DNA from 4 places in the Parabacteroides sp. HGS0025 genome. Region 4 is predicted to be linked to each of the others. Evidence: riboswitches for the same ligand, from Rfam matches in the RefSeq annotation. Region 4 holds a riboswitch; each other region holds the start of a gene.
What was found. A riboswitch is a leader RNA that binds a small molecule or an ion and turns the genes downstream of it on or off. The one in region 4 is predicted to bind cobalamin.
Positions count from the first base shown of each region.

Region 1: another riboswitch for cobalamin. It lies ahead of HMPREF1212_RS20425 (TonB-dependent receptor); the one in region 4 lies ahead of HMPREF1212_RS23780 (porin family protein).
Region 2: another riboswitch for cobalamin. It lies ahead of HMPREF1212_RS02550 (TonB-dependent receptor); the one in region 4 lies ahead of HMPREF1212_RS23780 (porin family protein).
Region 3: another riboswitch for cobalamin. It lies ahead of HMPREF1212_RS00655 (TonB-dependent receptor plug domain-containing protein); the one in region 4 lies ahead of HMPREF1212_RS23780 (porin family protein).

Region 1 is NZ_KQ033903.1:835,161-839,447, reverse strand. It holds gene HMPREF1212_RS20425 (TonB-dependent receptor) at 1-2,136, opposite strand, end outside; cobalamin riboswitch at 2,187-2,389, opposite strand; gene HMPREF1212_RS20415 (glycoside hydrolase family 97 protein) at 2,552-4,287, opposite strand, start outside.
Region 2 is NZ_KQ033902.1:724,021-728,307, forward strand. It holds gene HMPREF1212_RS02545 (O-acetylhomoserine aminocarboxypropyltransferase/cysteine synthase family protein) at 179-1,459, opposite strand; cobalamin riboswitch at 1,578-1,781, shown strand; gene HMPREF1212_RS02550 (TonB-dependent receptor) at 1,912-4,269, shown strand; gene HMPREF1212_RS02555 (hypothetical protein) at 4,282-4,287, shown strand, end outside.
Region 3 is NZ_KQ033902.1:185,111-189,397, forward strand. It holds gene atpD (F0F1 ATP synthase subunit beta) at 1-999, opposite strand, end outside; gene HMPREF1212_RS00645 (threonine/serine exporter family protein) at 1,365-2,699, opposite strand; cobalamin riboswitch at 2,864-3,060, shown strand; gene HMPREF1212_RS00655 (TonB-dependent receptor plug domain-containing protein) at 3,094-4,287, shown strand, end outside.
Region 4 is NZ_KQ033904.1:199,080-203,366, reverse strand. It holds gene HMPREF1212_RS23800 (MFS transporter) at 1-578, shown strand, start outside; gene HMPREF1212_RS23795 (BadF/BadG/BcrA/BcrD ATPase family protein) at 595-1,443, shown strand; gene murQ (N-acetylmuramic acid 6-phosphate etherase) at 1,462-2,283, shown strand; cobalamin riboswitch at 2,324-2,524, shown strand; gene HMPREF1212_RS23780 (porin family protein) at 2,792-3,361, shown strand; gene priA (replication restart helicase PriA) at 3,432-4,287, shown strand, end outside.

The DNA.
Region 1 (4,287 bases), on a different contig from region 4:
GGCATCCAGGTTGAACGTGTGGCGCGTGTTCAGATCCCATTGCTGGTATTTGGGGGCGTAACCGTATGTGCTTGAATAACGTTCGCCCTGGATATGGCCGCTCAGGTTGACGTTGAGGTGGTAGTTGTTCCAGTCGTGATCCCAGCGGGCATGTACATTGGCGGCGTTCTTCACACTTTTGTCTACGGGGGTGATTACAACTACGTCCTTATTGGTCTTGCTGTCGTGTTCCAGTGTTTTGGCTTCGGTGTCGGTATAGATATAACCGCCGCCCAGGGTGAGTCCGGCACCCAGATAGAAGTTGGCATTGACGCTGATCCCTTTGATCTTCGAACGGTCTACGTTGTCGCGCTGGCGGATGGTCGAGAACTGTTCATGCAGCTCACCCAATCCCATCTGTTGTATTTCTTCATCACTCAACACACGATAATTGATCATGTCTTTGATATCGTTATAGAATCCGGTCGCTGCGATCGAGAAGCGTGAGCATGTGTATTCTCCGTTCAGAGAGAAGAAATTGCTTTTCTCCGGCTTCAGGTTGGGGTTGCCGATGGTATAACGGCTCGCTGTTTTTGCCTCGTCTGTGGCATACAGCTGGGAGAGTGTCGGTGCGCGGTAGCCTGTTGCGTAAGAGGCACGGAAATTGAAGTGGTCGATCTTATACATCAGGGCGACATTCGGTGTCGCGTAGTTCTTGAAATTCTCATTATAAAGGTAGCGTACACCGACTACGGCCTGCAAGTCCCTTAAGATGGTGATTTCATCCTGTGCGAATAGGGCGAATGTGTACATGTTCTTGAAACTGATATTGTCCGACTCGCTGCTGAAGTTCTCGTTGATATATTCGATACCGGTAGAAACCTTGTTCCAGCTGTTCGGTTTGAAGATCCCTTTAACGGTGGCATTATAATATCTTGTCTTCTTACGGGTTTCTTTGTCTCCACGTTCGAAATCACCGCTTTTCAGGAAATAGTCGTATTTGGATGTATAGTTGTCGGCGAAGAAGTCGGCATCTATATAGGCTGATTTATTGATCATGTATTTGGCTCCGGCACCGTATGTATAGGTGTCGTGGAGCATGTTGTAAGTATAAGCTTGCGTCTCTTCGTAGATCGGTTTGCCGTCTTCATCCTTCTTTTTACCTTTTTTAAAATAAGTAGCCGTTTCCGGACGGCGTGTGTTGTAATTGTAGTAATTACCACGTACATAGAAGGAGAGGCGGTCGGTTGCGTTATAGGCAAAACGCTGGCTGATATTGTCGGATATGAAGCCTGTCGACATCGGGCGGCCGGTCTTGTATCCGTTCTCGTCGGTGTCGTTCACCTGCCAGTTGTCGGCTTCCCGGCGCTGGTAAGAGGTGTAGGAAGAGAATTTGCCGGAGTTGATATCTGCGTTGATGTTTTCGCTGAACCGTCCCTTGCTGGTATAATGAGTGTAGTTGGATACGTTGACCGTATTCTTGGCATCGTCGGTAATGATGTTGATAACACCGCCGATCGCGTCGCTACCATAAAGAGCGGAAGCGGCTCCGCTTAGGATTTCGATGCGTTTCACATTCCCGATGTTGATACGGGTATAGCGATCGTCGCCAGTCAGTCGTTTACCGTTTTCGAGCAGTAGCATATAATCTTCGTTCATCCCGTTCAGGCTCAGGGTCGTTCCCATGCCGTTCGTCATGGTCGTGACGTTGGGAGTGAGCTTGACCAAGGCGTCTTCGAGGCTGGTCACGTTGGCATTACCGAGGTCTTTGGCGGTAATGACCTGGATAGGAACGGGCGAGTTGCTCATGCGGCGGTGTGTTCCTGTTCCGGTTATTACTACCTGTCCGAGGTTGATATAGCTTTCGGTCATTTTAATCAGGATATCTTTTTCACCGGTATTGGCAGTATATTTCTGGGGAAGGAAGCTGACATGTGTGACGCTTAGCAGATGTTCGCCTTCCGGCAGGTTGTTGATGGTGAATTCTCCTTTCCCGTTGGTCGTGCACCCGGCCAGGCTGTGGTCTATACGGATATTGGCTCCTACCACCGGATCGTTTGTTTCGGCATTGACAACTTTACCGCTCAATGATATCTGAGCGAACATAGATACTACCATACAGCATAATAATGCCGTAAGTGAAACTTTCTTTTTCATCGAAGTTCTTCTAAGAATTAATAAAGGCTTTCCTGACCCCGGGAAAACTTGATTATTTATGTCTGACCGGCAGGTTTCCTGGCTTCACCCTGAAAAGCGCCTTCCCGTTTCCTGCAAACGAAAACAGTGGCATGAAGAGATGCTTTTCTTCGGAATGGGTGTTACAGTAGCGGGCACTGCTCCGGCATTTAACCGGATTCCCTTTTATACAGGTACGGAATGTAGCTGTATCACCAAATCGGGCGCAAAAGTAATCCTTTATTTTGTTTCTTTGATTGATTTATAAAGAAAGATTTGAAATTTCCGAAAACAGATGAGCCCAACACCAAAACTATATCTATCCGATGGATGCAGGCCTGGCATTGAGCTCATTCGTTAAGGTTGTGTTAATTAGAGTCGTATGAGGTGAAATGATTTATTTTTGAGAACTACCTACCAGTATAATACCTCCGTCAGGTATAATTTCAAGTAGGCACTCACCGTTTGTTTTAACATTAGACTCTGATATACGCGGCGAACGGTTTTTATTGTCGTCGTACTTTGTCACTTTTTGTCCGGCCAGCATGGGGAGTGTTACTTTCAGTTTCAATGTTTCTTTGCCTGCGTTGATGCCGACTACGTACCATGTCTCGGCATGACGTCGTGCCAGTACGCAGTATTTACCGGGATAACCGTCGATGAAGCAGATCTCGTCCCAGGTGGTCGGAACTTGCTTCATGAAATCGATAACGAATGCAGGAACATCTGTCAGGTTGTTAGGTGCGATGGCAAAGTTTTGTACCGGGTTCTGATAAAGTACGGCGGTGGCCAGTTGGAATATGTCTGTTGTGATACGAATTGTTCCGCCATCGTTGTTTCGGTTGTATCGCTTGTTCAGTAAAGTTCCTCCGAATTCCATGCAGCCGACCGTATTACGGATAAACGGATGCAAACAGGCGTTGAATGCTTCGTTGTCATTGAAATGTTGGTTGAAGATAAGGTTTTCGGAAGCCAGCACTGCTTCACTGCCGACATAGTTCGGATACATGCGTTCCCAACCTCTGGGTAGTGTACAACCGTGGAATATAATCATCAGGCCGTATTCGTTGGCATCTACCAGAATATCTTCATATAATTTCATGGTTTCCTGTTTGTCGCCACCGAAGAAATCGACTTTTAGTCCTTTCACGCCTTGTTCTTTCAGCCATTTCATCTCTTTATTGCGGGCAACGGAAGTGGACATCCGTTGTTTTGGGCCTTGCGGAGCATCGCTCCAGTAACCGTTGGAGTTATACCATAGGAATACATCTACATTTTTAGATTTGGCATATTTAATCAGTTCCGCCATACGTTCGTAACCTATCTTTGTATCCCACCAGTTGTCGATCAGTACATATTCGTATCCCAGAGTAGAAGCCAGGTCGATGTATTTAATCTGATCGTCATAGTTTATGCTTTCGTCCTGCCACATTACCCAACTCCAGGTGGAACGACCGAATTTATAATCCTGCGAAGGTTCGTACAATGGTTTTACGACATCGAACGGAATGGTTGTTTCCACAATCGGCTTCAGGTTATCGCCTATTGTGATAGTCCGCCACGGGGTAGCTCCGGGTAAAGCCAGTCCGGGGGTAGCTGTTCCGTTGCCGTTGTTCTCTTCCTGCGAAGGATAGGCAACTCTGTAAAGCCCGTCTTTACTCCCTTCGCTTAAATGCGAACCGCAGTACAAGCTGCTTACACCTGATTCGGAAACAAGAGCCCAGTTGTCTCCTACATGAAACAGGCAAGGAAAGGTATATCCGGCACCGTACTGGGAATGCATTCCTACCGGTTCGTCGAATGTATATTCTTCTTCGTAACTGGGTTTGGTACGTTCCCAACCGATCATCGGAGCTGACTGTGAAGACAGAAAAGTAGTTGTATGGGAAGGAAAGTCGAAGCCTGTGGCTTCTTTTTCAATTACCATACATGCTGTATGCCCATATTGAGGAAACTCGTACCGGAAGGCGATATCATTGTTGCTTACCTGAAAAATAATATCCATCTTCTTCCGGCCGGTGTTTTCGAAGGTACAGGACAGACGGTTCGCTTTATAGTGAACCTGCGAGGTTTTACAACGGTTTAATGTATATTCTTCATTTACACTTCCGGTTTCGTGTCCGTACAATGTCA
Region 2 (4,287 bases), on a different contig from region 4:
AAATAAAGTTCATCCGTGAGTATCCCTGTGAAGGGAGAAAATGGACAAAAAACAACCCCGGTGGTATTCAGTACCATCGGGGTTTTGTTTTTAAAGAGCTCCTGGAAACGGAGTTTATTATGTTTAATAGAAAAGTCGCCTTCCATAGAAGACGGCTCCTGCTTTATCTGTTTATTTTTTACTGCTTCAACGCCTGTTCGATATCCGCAATGATATCGTCCGCACTTTCGATACCGACAGAGAAACGGATCAGGTCGGGAGCGATACCCGCTTCCATCAACTGCTCGTCAGTCAGCTGGCGGTGTGTATGACTTGCCGGGTGAAGTACACAAGTACGTGCATCTGCTACGTGAGTAACGATAGCGGCCAGCTTTAGGCTATCCATGAACTTGATGGCAACCTCGCGTCCACCTTTCAGGCCGAATGACAGTACACCACAAGAACCGTTCGGTAGATACTTCTTTGTCAGTTCGTAATACTTATTACCTTCCAGATCTGGATAATTGACCCAGGCAACCTTGTCGCAGTTCTGAAGCCATTTAGCTACAGCCAACGCATTCTTACAATGCTGCGGCATGCGCAGGTGTAACGTTTCCAGTCCCAGGTTCAGCAGGAACGCATTTTGCGGAGACTGGATAGAACCCAGGTCACGCATCAACTGGCTGGTAGCCTTGGTGATATACGCCATTTTACCGAAAGTCTTTGTGTAAGTCAGGCCATGATAAGATTCGTCCGGTTGGCAAAGACCCGGGTATTTGTCGGCATGTGCTTCCCAATCGAAGTTGCCGCTGTCGACGATACAACCACCGACAGCAGTAGCATGTCCGTCCATATATTTTGTAGTAGAATGCGTTACGATATCGGCACCCCATTCAAACGGGCGGCAGTTGATCGGAGTGGCAAACGTGTTGTCGACAACCAGAGGAACGCCGTGCGTATGGGCGATACGGGCAAATTTTTCAATATCCAGCACCATTACGCCCGGATTGGAAATCGTTTCGCCAAACAATAACTTTGTATTCGGACGGAAAGCCTTGCCGATCTCTTCTTCGCTGGCATCCTGATCGATGAAAGTACATTCGATACCCAGTTTCTTCAATGTAACGGACAGTAAGTTATAAGTACCTCCGTAGATACCGGTTGCACTTACAATATGGTCGCCAGCTTCACAGATATTGAAACAAGCGAAGAAGTTTGCAGCCTGTCCCGAAGAAGTCAACATCGCTGCAACACCACCTTCCAACGCGGCGATCTTGGATGCTACGGCATCATTTGTCGGGTTTTGCAGGCGGGTATAGAAGTAACCGCTTTCTTCCAGGTCGAACAATTTAGCCATCTGTTCGCTGGTTTCATACTTGAATGTAGTACTCTGATAGATAGGGAGTACGCGCGGTTCTCCCTTTTTCGGCTGCCAGCCACCTTGCACACAGAGGGTTGCCGGCTTGAATGAATTGCTCATATTTTTTAGGTTTGTTATGTAATTATATTCTGCTGACAAAAGTAAAGAATAGTTTGTTCCATTTATACAAATATTCGATCAATTATAAAAAATCCACTATTGTTTCAAAATAATCTGTACCTTTGTGACCGATTTTGGTGTCGCAATTCCATATCTACGGAAAAGTGATGAAAAGGGAATCAGGTGCGAATCCTGAACAGACCCGCTGCTGTAAGCTCCGCCAAAGTCTTTGGGTACAACTCAATCCACTGTTCGCAATGAATGGGAAGGACGCCCAAAGATGGAGTAAGTCAGAAGACCTGCCAGAATGATTAGTTTAAAGCTTTCGAGGAATAAGGCTGATAAACATGTAAGTAAGGACTTTACCTTTTTATCCAGGTAGTTCTGTCTATCCATGTGCGTTATTATCTTTCATCGGAAGCATCAGTAAAACAATTAATGAATTTGATGGAATGAGAGGTTTCATGCACGTGCTTTTATTATTGATTTGTTTGTTTCCTGTGTCCCTGGCTGCACAGAATAAGGTTATTTTGTCAGGTGAAGTGAAGGAAAAAGACGGTACACCGCTTCCGTTGGTCACTGTGGCTATCGAAAATACGACAGCCGGTACTTATACCAACGACCAGGGACGTTATTCACTGGCGGTAACTCCCGGTAAACAGACGCTTATCGTAACTCTGCTGGGATATAATACAATAAAGACCACAATCGATATCCGTAAAAACAGGACGATGGATTTTGTTATGGAAGAAAATTCCGTAACCCTTAACTCCGTAGAAGTATATGGTAAAACCAAAACCCAACAAGTCAAAGAAGGAGCTTTTGCCGTAAATGCGTTGGATATTAAACCGCAGGTCAATTCTTTGAAAAATATCAACGAAATGGTCAACCGGACGACCGGTATCAAGATCCGGGAAGAAGGCGGGGTAGGTTCCGATTTCGACCTGTCTATCAACGGAATGTCCGGTAACTCTGTCCGTTACTTCATCGACGGGATGCCGTTGGATGCAAAGGGGAGTGGTGTTTCGCTAGCGAACTTGCCGGTCAATATCATTGACCGGATTGAAATTTATAAAGGCGTTGTCCCTGCCAACTTGGGAGCTGATGCGCTGGGGGGCGCTATCAATATTATCACCAACCAGGATAAGAAAAACTATCTGGATGTTTCGTATGGTATCGGTTCTTTCCATACGCATAAAGTAGACCTGAATGCACAATTCGTCGAACCAAAGACCTCTTTGATCATCAAGCCGACAATCGGGGTCAATTACTCGAAGAATGATTATATGATGAAAGGGGTTGAAGTATGGGATGAAGCCAACCGTAAGTATATTTCAGCCAATCGCCGACGCTTCCATGACGACTATTTCTCCTTACTGGGACAACTGGAAGTCGGCTTCGTCAATAAGTCATGGGCCGATGCTTTCTTTATCTCCGGCTCTTATACCAAAGTGGATAAAGAATTGCAGACCGGCTCGATCCAGAGTAAGGTGTACGGTATGGCGGAACGGCAGGTCGATGCCTGGAACCTCTCTGCCCGTTACCTCAAACATAACTTTCTGGTAAATAACCTCAAGCTGAATGCATCCCTTTCCCATACCTGGGATCATTCGCTGACGGTCGATACCGCCTTCCGTAAATATGACTGGGATGGCGATTATATAGAAAGTTCACGAAATGAAATAACCGGCCGCGACCGTTCGCTCCGTCATTATAAGCGTCCGTTGACCATTGTCCGTACAAACCTGGATTACCAGCTGAACAGGAACCATTCTTTTAACCTGAATTATCTGTTGAGCCGTACAGGAAATGACCGGTATGATGAGATCGATACCGAGTTCGAACCATCGAATGATGTGTTGGCCAAACATATCCTGGGCTTGTCTTACAACCAGTCATTCTTCAACGGAAAGATGGATAATACCTTTTTCGTAAAAGACTATATCAACCATCTGAATATTCAACAGCAAGACCTGTACTGGATCACCGGTTCCCGCGAAGCTTCTTCCTCGACTAAGAACAATGTTGGTTACGGTGTCGGTACCCGTTATTCTTTTTGGGAAGAGTTGGCGTTGAAAGCTTCATTTGAACATAGTGTCCGTCTGCCGTTAGCCAGGGAGTTACTCGGTAACGGGACAACTATTTATCCGAATGTGAAGTTGAATCCGGAAAGTAGTAATAATGTCAATCTGGGAACTTATGGAAGCGTACGCTTGGCTCCCGGACATCTCTTGTATTATGAAGCCAATGCATTTTACCGGGATGTGAACGATTATATCCATGCGGTAGTCTCAGAGTCGGAAGGTATGATGCAGTATGAAAATGTTTCCAGTGTAGACATAAAGGGTGTTGAAGGTGAAGTGCGTTATAACTGGAAAGATTACCTGCAGGCAATTGTCAATTGCAGCTATCAGGATGCCCGCGATAAACAAAAGTACAGGGCAGACGGAAAACCGTCTATCTCTTATGATAATAAAGTGCCGAACCGCCCTTGGCTGTTCAGTAACGCCGAGCTGAATTTTATCCTTCGCGACCTGTTCCAAAAGAATAGTAAGATCCGTGTAGGATATAACTATCAGTATGTCCATTGGTTCTTCCTGACCTGGGAAGGTTACGGCGTATTAGAAAGTAAATCGAAAATTCCGACACAACATCTGCATAGCGCAGTTCTTTCGTATTCATGGAATAAAGAGCGGTATAATATATCATTGGAATGTAATAACCTCTTTGATAATACCCTCTACGATAATTATATGCTTCAGAAGCCGGGACGTTCGTTCTTCTGTAAATTCAGATTATTCATTAATTAAATTATATATGAGATGAAA
Region 3 (4,287 bases), on a different contig from region 4:
GGACGTGATCGAACCTTTCTTTGTCGAGGTGATACGCTCCTGCATGGCTCCCATTTCGGTGGCCAGTGTCGGCTGGTAACCTACGGCTGACGGCATACGTCCCAACAGGGCGGACACTTCCGAGCCTGCCTGGGTGAAACGGAATATATTGTCGATAAAGAACAGGATATCGCGTGTTTCGCCTTCGGGCGCCAGGTCACGGAACGACTCTGCAATGGTCAATCCGGATAGAGCTACCGAAGAACGGGCGCCCGGCGGTTCGTTCATCTGTCCGAACACTAGTGTAGCCTGCGATTTGGCCAGTTCCTCATGATCAATCTTCGACAGATCCCAATGGCCTGCTTCCATACTTTCGAGGAAGGCCTGCCCGTAGCGGATCACACCCGACTGGATCATTTCGCGCAACAGGTCGTTTCCTTCGCGGGTACGTTCACCCACACCGGCAAAGACCGAGAAACCGTTATTCTTTTTAGCAATGTTATTGATAAGTTCCATGATAAGAACGGTTTTACCTACGCCGGCTCCTCCGAAAAGTCCGATCTTACCCCCTTTGGAATAGGGTTCCAATAGGTCGATGACCTTAATACCTGTGTAAAGTACATCTTTACTGGTGGTCAAATCCTCAAACTTCGGCGGTTCGCGGTGGATGGGGAGAGCGCCTTTCCGATCCAGTTCATCCATTCCGTCGATCGAATCGCCGGTAACATTCATCAAACGTCCTTTTACCTGGTCGCCGACCGGCATAGTAATAGGTGAGCCGCATGAAACGGCTTCCATTCCCCGTTGCAATCCGTCTGTCGTATCCATCGCGACTGTACGGACTGTATTTTCCCCAATATGTTGTTGTACTTCGACAATCAACGCTTTCCCATTGGGACGGGCTATCTCCATAGCGTCATGGATGCGGGGCAGCACTATTTTTACTTCTTTTTCATTATCGAAGTGAATGTCCACAACCGGGCCGATAACCTGCGAAACGTAACCTTTTGTTTCTCCCATACAATTCTTTTTAACCTTTACAATCTGTTTTCAAGGTTGCAATATTACGAAAACAACCTGCCGGAATTCCGAAGATATTACTTTTTGGGCTTTTTTGCATTTAGTTAAACTTTAAACTATTTTTGAATGTGTACCTAAATGAACCAATAACTTTTTGATATGGAACAATTCAGAGACGAATTGGCTAAAATCTTATTCCGGAAGTGATTATTTTTGGTCTCAGTCAAAAGTAGGATGAAAATTCTTATTCTGTTTTTCTTTGTTAAAATTCGGCTTTTTCAGAAGGTTTCGTATAAAAAGTGTAAGAGGCTGCCCCATATGTTATAATGAGACAGCCTCTTACTATGTATTATTACAATTTGTTTTTACCATTCCAGGAATTTACCACGCTGACGGCGTTTTTCCAATTCCTCCTGCAGATACCTTTTGCGGTCTTTGGCGATGTACTGGCGGGCAAAGATATTAGGTACGGCTACTCCCAGCGAGATGCAAAGAATAATCAGTGCCGAATTGATACCGTTGGCAAAAGCGTTGGTGACTTCGCCAATCACTCCGTGCATATTAATAAACGCCAGTAACGACCGGTACATCAGTACCCCCGGAATCATCGGGATAACGGAAGGTATCGTCAGTACGTGGTTAGGTACATGAAACCAATGGACTGCCTTTACCGCAAGGAGACTGACTACGAAACTTCCCATGAACGAACCGATAACAGGCCCGTAACCCAGTTCGAAGTTGACGAAGTTACGTGTACATACCGCTATGATACCTCCTACGGCCACCACCCATAACAGGCGGCGCTGGATATTGAAGATCATAGAGAACCCCATGGCGGCAATAGCGGCTGCGATTGCATATGTAAGATAGGATTCATGGGGAACCATACTCAGTTCACTGAACTTATGGTCGATCGCGATGTCATTCATCACAAGAACACGCATGGCAAATGTGATACCGAAAGTCATGGCTCCGACCATCATTGCCGTATTGGCGGCACGGGTGATCCCGACTAGCAAATGATTGTCGATCATATCATCCACGAAATTGATCAGCGGTACACCCGGCACGATGAACAGGGCACAGGCCAATAGCGGATGATATGGTGTAACGGATAACCCCGAAAAGGATGAAACATACGCCAGGCATGTGGAAACAAAAGCGGCGAGTGCTATAGCCATATACACATTCAGGCCGGCCTCTATGCAACGGGCACGAACCCTGAAGCCTATAAACGCACTAATAGAAGCAAACAAAAAGGCGATCCAGTCGCATCCGAACAACTTACAGAATCCTCCACAGGCAAACCCTGCTCCGATAGCTACTAGATAAGGTATATAGTTACGCGGTTTGCAGGCTATCTTTTCCAGTTCTTCCTCATATCTGTCCAGCGAATAATCCTGCTCGATGGCATGCCACGACAGATCACTGATCTGTGAGATCATGGTCATATTAATACCATGTTTCTCGCATTTCTGGAATTTGGAGAATGAGTTTTTCTCATCACTCACATTTACCATGATCATCGTCCACCGGATATCGATGTGTAATTTTTCTTCCGGGATACCCATAAAGGCCGCTACCCTCTTCATGTTTCGTTCAATACGGTTCGTATCGGCAGCACTCTCCATCAATAATTTGCCTGTACGGAGCAAAAGATCCAATTTGCGTCGTAGTAACAATACTTCTTTGTCTGTCATCTTTTTGTTTAATTCTAAATGTATCTAATAACCTAAACCCACAAGGGAACGAGTATGAGTGAATAGTAGGTCTTGAATCAATTTGGGCGCGAAGGTACTGATTTTTTCCGATATCAAAATGACATTAGTATAACGACTATTCCGATATATTTCGTACTTTTGCCATCGAATTATGGTGTAGCGGTTTGGCTTTCGCTGGTCGCTAGTAAAAGGGAATCCGGTGCAAGTCCGGAACTGTACCCGTAGCTGTAAGTTCTGTAACCCCGGCAAATCTTGTTGCCACTGAGTCTTTATGACTTCGGGAAGGCGGCCGATCATGGGAGAACAAGTCAGAAAACCTGCCATTGTTTTGTATGCAATACCTCGGGTAAGGTGTTGGTAGACCAAAAGATATATGCGTAATTTATACATAATAAGAATGTTATGCCTGTTTGGCATATGGTTGCATGCGTCAGTGTTTGCGATTGCCCAACAGATCGATACGACGACTTATCACCAACTGAAGGGTGTCGAGGTGGTCGAGAAGGCGCGTCCTTCCACTACCCGCGAGGCTACTCCTCTTCAAGTGATGGATCGTACCGGTATCGAACGGCTCGGCATACAGGATCTTTCGGAAGCGGTAAAACGCTTCTCCGGTGCTACCGTGAAAGATTACGGTGGGATAGGGGGATTGAAGACTGTCTCGGTGCGAAGTCTGGGTGCGCAGCATACGGCTGTCAGCTATGACGGCATAACGATCACGGATGCCCAGAGCGGACAGGTGGATATCAGCCGCTTCTCGCTCGATAACGTCGAAATGGTTTCGTTGTCGATCGGACAGACGGATGATATTTTCCAGACAGCCCGGATGTATGCTTCGGCGGGGGCGTTGAGTGTGAAATCGCTACGTCCTGACTTCCTGGTAAAACCGTTTCATCTGAAAGCGCAGGTAAAGACCGGTTCTTTCGGTATGGTCAATCCTTATATCCGGTATGAACAAAAGTTGGGAAAGAAATGGGCGGCTTCCTTGGATGGCGACTACCTGCGAGCCGATGGTAATTATCCTTTTACATTAACAAACGTATCACAAACGGAAAAGTTGAAACGACATAACAGTGATATCGAATCGTGGCGTACGGAACTGAACCTCTGGGGAGATTTAGGACGTGGCGGAACCTTCTCGGTGAAAGGATATTATTTTGACTCCGAACGCGGACTACCCGGCTCTGTTGTTTTATACAACGATTATGCAGGTGAGCGTTTGTGGGATAAGAATGCTTTTGTGCAGGCCTATTATAAGAATCAGTTAAGTGAAAAATTCGCATTGCAGGCGCAGGCTAAGTTTAATTATGCGTGGAACCGGTATAAGGATGTAAATAATAAATATGAGAACGGTGTACAGATCGACAATTATACCCAACGTGAATATTATACTTCCGTATCCGGTTTGTATACTTTGTCGGATCGTTTTTCCTTCTCCCTCATCGAAGATTTCTTCGTTAATACGTTGGATAATACATTACCGAAATGTCCGTTTCCAACCCGCTACTCATCGTTGACCTATTTGGCGGGGCAATACCGGGACAACCGGCTAACCGTTACCGCCAGT
Region 4 (4,287 bases):
TGCTATTCTACCGTTTCCCCGAGGCGCAACTCGTTAAGCTGGTGACACCTTTCCTGATCGATCCGCGGGAAGTGGGCGGACTGGGACTTACTACTTCCGAGATCGGACTGGTGTATGGCACGATCGGTATTATCGGCCTGACGTTGGGCGGTATTATCGGCGGGATAGTGGCGGCGCATGGCGGATTGAAGAAATGGCTTTGGCCGATGGCGTTGGCAATCACGTTGCCCGATCTGGTTTTTATTTACCTGAGCAGTGCGCTTCCTGAAAGCCTGCTGATTATTAATGTATGTGTATTTATCGAACAGTTCGGTTACGGATTCGGTTTTACAGCTTATATGTTGTACCTGATCTACTTCTCGGACGGAGAACATAAAACGGCTCATTACGCTATCTGCACCGCCTTTATGGCCTTGGGTATGATGCTTCCGGGAATGATTGCCGGATGGCTGCAGGAGCAACTGGGGTACGTCAACTTCTTCTGGTGGGTGATGGGATGCTGCCTGATTACATTGGCCGTGACTGCGTTCCTGAAGATAGATCCGGCGTTCGGCAGGAAAGACAGAGCGATAGATTGAGTAATAAAAAGAGAATATGATATTAATAGCCGATAGCGGTTCCACCAAGACGGATTGGTGTCTGGTAGAGAACGGAGAAAATATCCTTCGCTTTCAGACGCGGGGGACAAACCCTTTTTTTCAGACGGAAGAAGAGATACTGGAAGAAATAGAAACCGGTTTGCTGCCGGGGCTGAAAGGAGTAGAACCTTCTTCCGTCCATTTTTATGGAGCCGGTTGTGCTTTTCCGGAAAAGAACGAAATCATCAGGCGTGCCGTCAGTCGGCATCTGCCTGTTCCGGTGGAAGTGGGGAGCGACTTACTGGCTGCCGCCCGTGCTTTGTGTGGCGACCGTCCCGGGATCGCTTGCATTCTGGGAACGGGGTCTAACTCCTGCCAGTATGACGGAAAGGAAATAGTGAAGAATGTTTCCCCTTTGGGCTTTATCCTGGGGGATGAGGGGAGTGGTGCCGTATTGGGAAAATTGCTGATTGGCGATGTCCTGAAAGACCAGTTGCCACCGGCTTTGAAAGAACTGTTCCTTTCGCAGTATGAATTGACTCCGGCATCGATTATGGACAGGGTGTACCGTCAACCTTTCCCTAACCGTTTCCTGGCCGGTTTCTCTCCTTTTATTCTGGAACATCTGGATGAGCCTGCTGTCTGGGAGTTGGTGACCCGCAGTTTCCTGGCATTCTTTACCCGGAATGTGAAGCAATACGATTATTTTGATCTGCCGGTTCATCTGGCCGGTTCTGTTGCCTGGCACTATCAGACGGTATTGAAAGAGATTGCTTTCGACCTGGGTATCCGGCTCGGAACGATCATTCAAAGCCCGATGGAAGGGTTGATCAGGTATCATAGTGGTATATCTGAAACTAACTGAATAATACGAATATACAATATGTCCTTTGACAAGATAACGGAAAAAGAGTCCTTATACGATAATCTGGAAAATAAGTCGGTACGCGAATTACTGGAAGATATAAATACAGAAGACCGGAAGGTGGCACTGGCTGTGCAAAAAACAATCCCTCAGATTGAAAAGCTGGTAAACCAGATCGTTCCCCGGATGAAACAGGGCGGGCGTATCTTTTACTTGGGAGCCGGAACCAGCGGCCGTCTGGGAGTGCTCGATGCTTCCGAAATACCGCCTACTTTCGGTATGCCTTCCACCTTAGTGATCGGCCTGATTGCCGGTGGCGATACGGCACTTCGCAATCCGGTGGAGAATGCGGAAGATGATGTTAACCGCGGTTGGGAAGAATTGCAGGAGCATCAGGTCACCACGAAAGATACAGTGATCGGTATCGCGGCCTCGGGTACGACCCCTTATGTGATCGGTGCTTTACGTAAGGCACGCGAACAGGGGATTCTGACCGCTTCGATATCCAGCAATCCCGATTCGCCTATGGCTGCCGAAGCCGACGTAGCCATCGAAATGATTGTCGGGCCTGAGTTCGTAACCGGGAGTTCGCGTATGAAATCCGGTACAGGGCAGAAGATGATCCTGAACATGATATCGACTTCCGTTATGATCAAGCTGGGACGTGTCAAAGGCAACCGGATGGTGAATATGCAACTTACCAACCAGAAGCTGGTCGACCGGGGAACCCGTATGGTGGCGGAAGAACTGGGACTCAGTTACGGCCAGTCGCAACGATTGCTCCTGATGTACGGTTCTGTAAAGGCTGCCATAGATGAATACCGTGCCCATAATAAATAAAATTTATTGGTACGGATACTGTTTGTACTAAAAATATCTCTATATTTGCATCATGCATTGTTCCGATCCTGTTTTCGCAGGAAAGGATTAAAAGGGAATTGGGTGAAAATCCCAAACAGTCCCGCTGCTGTAAGCTTCATAACGTATCAGGCAATACTTTTGCCACTGTTCTGTAAGGAGAATGGGAAGGCGCTTGATCCGGAAGTAAGTCAGAAGACCTGCAAGGCATATTATTTCGACGGCTTCGAGGAAAGGCCGGAAGAGAAGATAAGGCATTTGTAGCCTTCACTATTCTTGCTTCAACTTTCCGTATAGCTGTCCTTTTAACTATCTGTTTTTAATTATTTTGCCATAATAATTAGGAAAAGAGGCATGGATCGGCTGGCGGGATGAGCTCCGTAACCGGTGCATGCTTTCCTTTTTAACGGGTGAACAGTTTGCAGGGATTATTTGTTTATTATGGGAAAAGTCTGTTTATTTGTAGCTGAATTTAATAAAGAATAAGAATATGAAGAAGATTGTTGGGTTTGTTTTATTTGCATTGATGATGTTAATGGCTATTCCTGCACAGTCCCAAATTCGTTTTGGGCTTAAAGGCGGGGTGAATATTTCTTCTATCCATTTTACGAATCTGCCAAAGAATCTGAAGTCAGATAATGTGACCGGTTTCCAGATCGGGCCGATGATTGAAGCAATGGTGCCGATGGCTGGTTTAGGTGTGGATGCTGCCGTCCTTTATTCGCAGAAAGGGTCGGACGAGTTTAAAACCGATTATATCGATGTGCCGGTCAACCTGAAATGGAAATTCGGCTTGCCGATCATTAAGGCGTATGTGGCTGCGGGGCCGTATGTAGGTTTCCGTGTAGGCGGGGATAAGATATGGGATGTAGTAGGCGACCAGTTGGAAGCTAAGAGTTTTAGTGCCGGTCTGAATTTCGGGGCGGGCGTGGAGCTTGTCAAGCACCTGCAGGTAGGTATCAACTATGGCCTGGGACTGACGGATAACTACAGCGCAAAGAAAATCGATTTGAAAGGAAAGAACCGCGGATGGTCTATCACAGCCGCTGTCTTGTTCTGATAACAGATGGAAAGATATGCAGGGCCGGGCTTTAACAGTCCGGCCTTTTTTGTTACTTTTGACCTCGTAAATGAAATATGCAGATGTCATACTACCCCTGCCGTTGGAGAATAGCTATACCTATAGCATTCCTTCCGATCTGGAAACAGCCGTTATTCCCGGTTGCCGGGTAATAGTTCATTTCGGCAAGAAACGCTATTATACGGCTATCGTAATGGATGTGCACGAGCGTAAGCCCGATACGGATTTTGAAACGAAAGAAATTTATGCCCTGCTGGATGCAACCCCTGTGCTTCGCAGGCCGCAGCTTCGTTTCTGGAAATGGATTTCCTCTTACTACATGTGTAAGCTGGGCGATGTCTATAAAGCCGCCCTGCCTTCCGGCCTGAAACTGGAAAGTGAAACAGCCGTTACCTATAATGCCGACTACGAAGCGGATGGCCCGTTGAGGCCGAACGAACAGGCTGTCCTGGATGCCTTTAAAGGTGTCTTGAAGCTAACGGTGTCGGAACTGGAAAAAAAGACCGGCCTGCGCAATGTCGTTCCGGTGGTTGCTTCCCTGATGGCACGCGGCGCAGTGATGGTGAGTGAGGAAATGAAACGGGGATTTGTACCGAAGATGCAGACCTTCATCCGTTTATCGGAGGAGTATGCCACGGAAGAACGTTTGCAGGAGGCATTTGCCGATTTTAAGCGGGCAAAGAAGCAGGAGCTTTTACTCGTTTGTTTTCTGGACTTGAGCCATGCCTTGAATCCGGCATTGGTACAGGAAGTCTCAAAGAAAGAATTGCTGGAACGCAGCGGCTGTTCGTCCACCATACTGGACGGATTGCTGAAGCGGGGAGTACTGGAAAGTTACGAGAAGGAAGTGGGACGTTTGCAGGTTCCGGTTTGCCGCCTGCAACCGCTCAGTCCGTTAAGTCCTG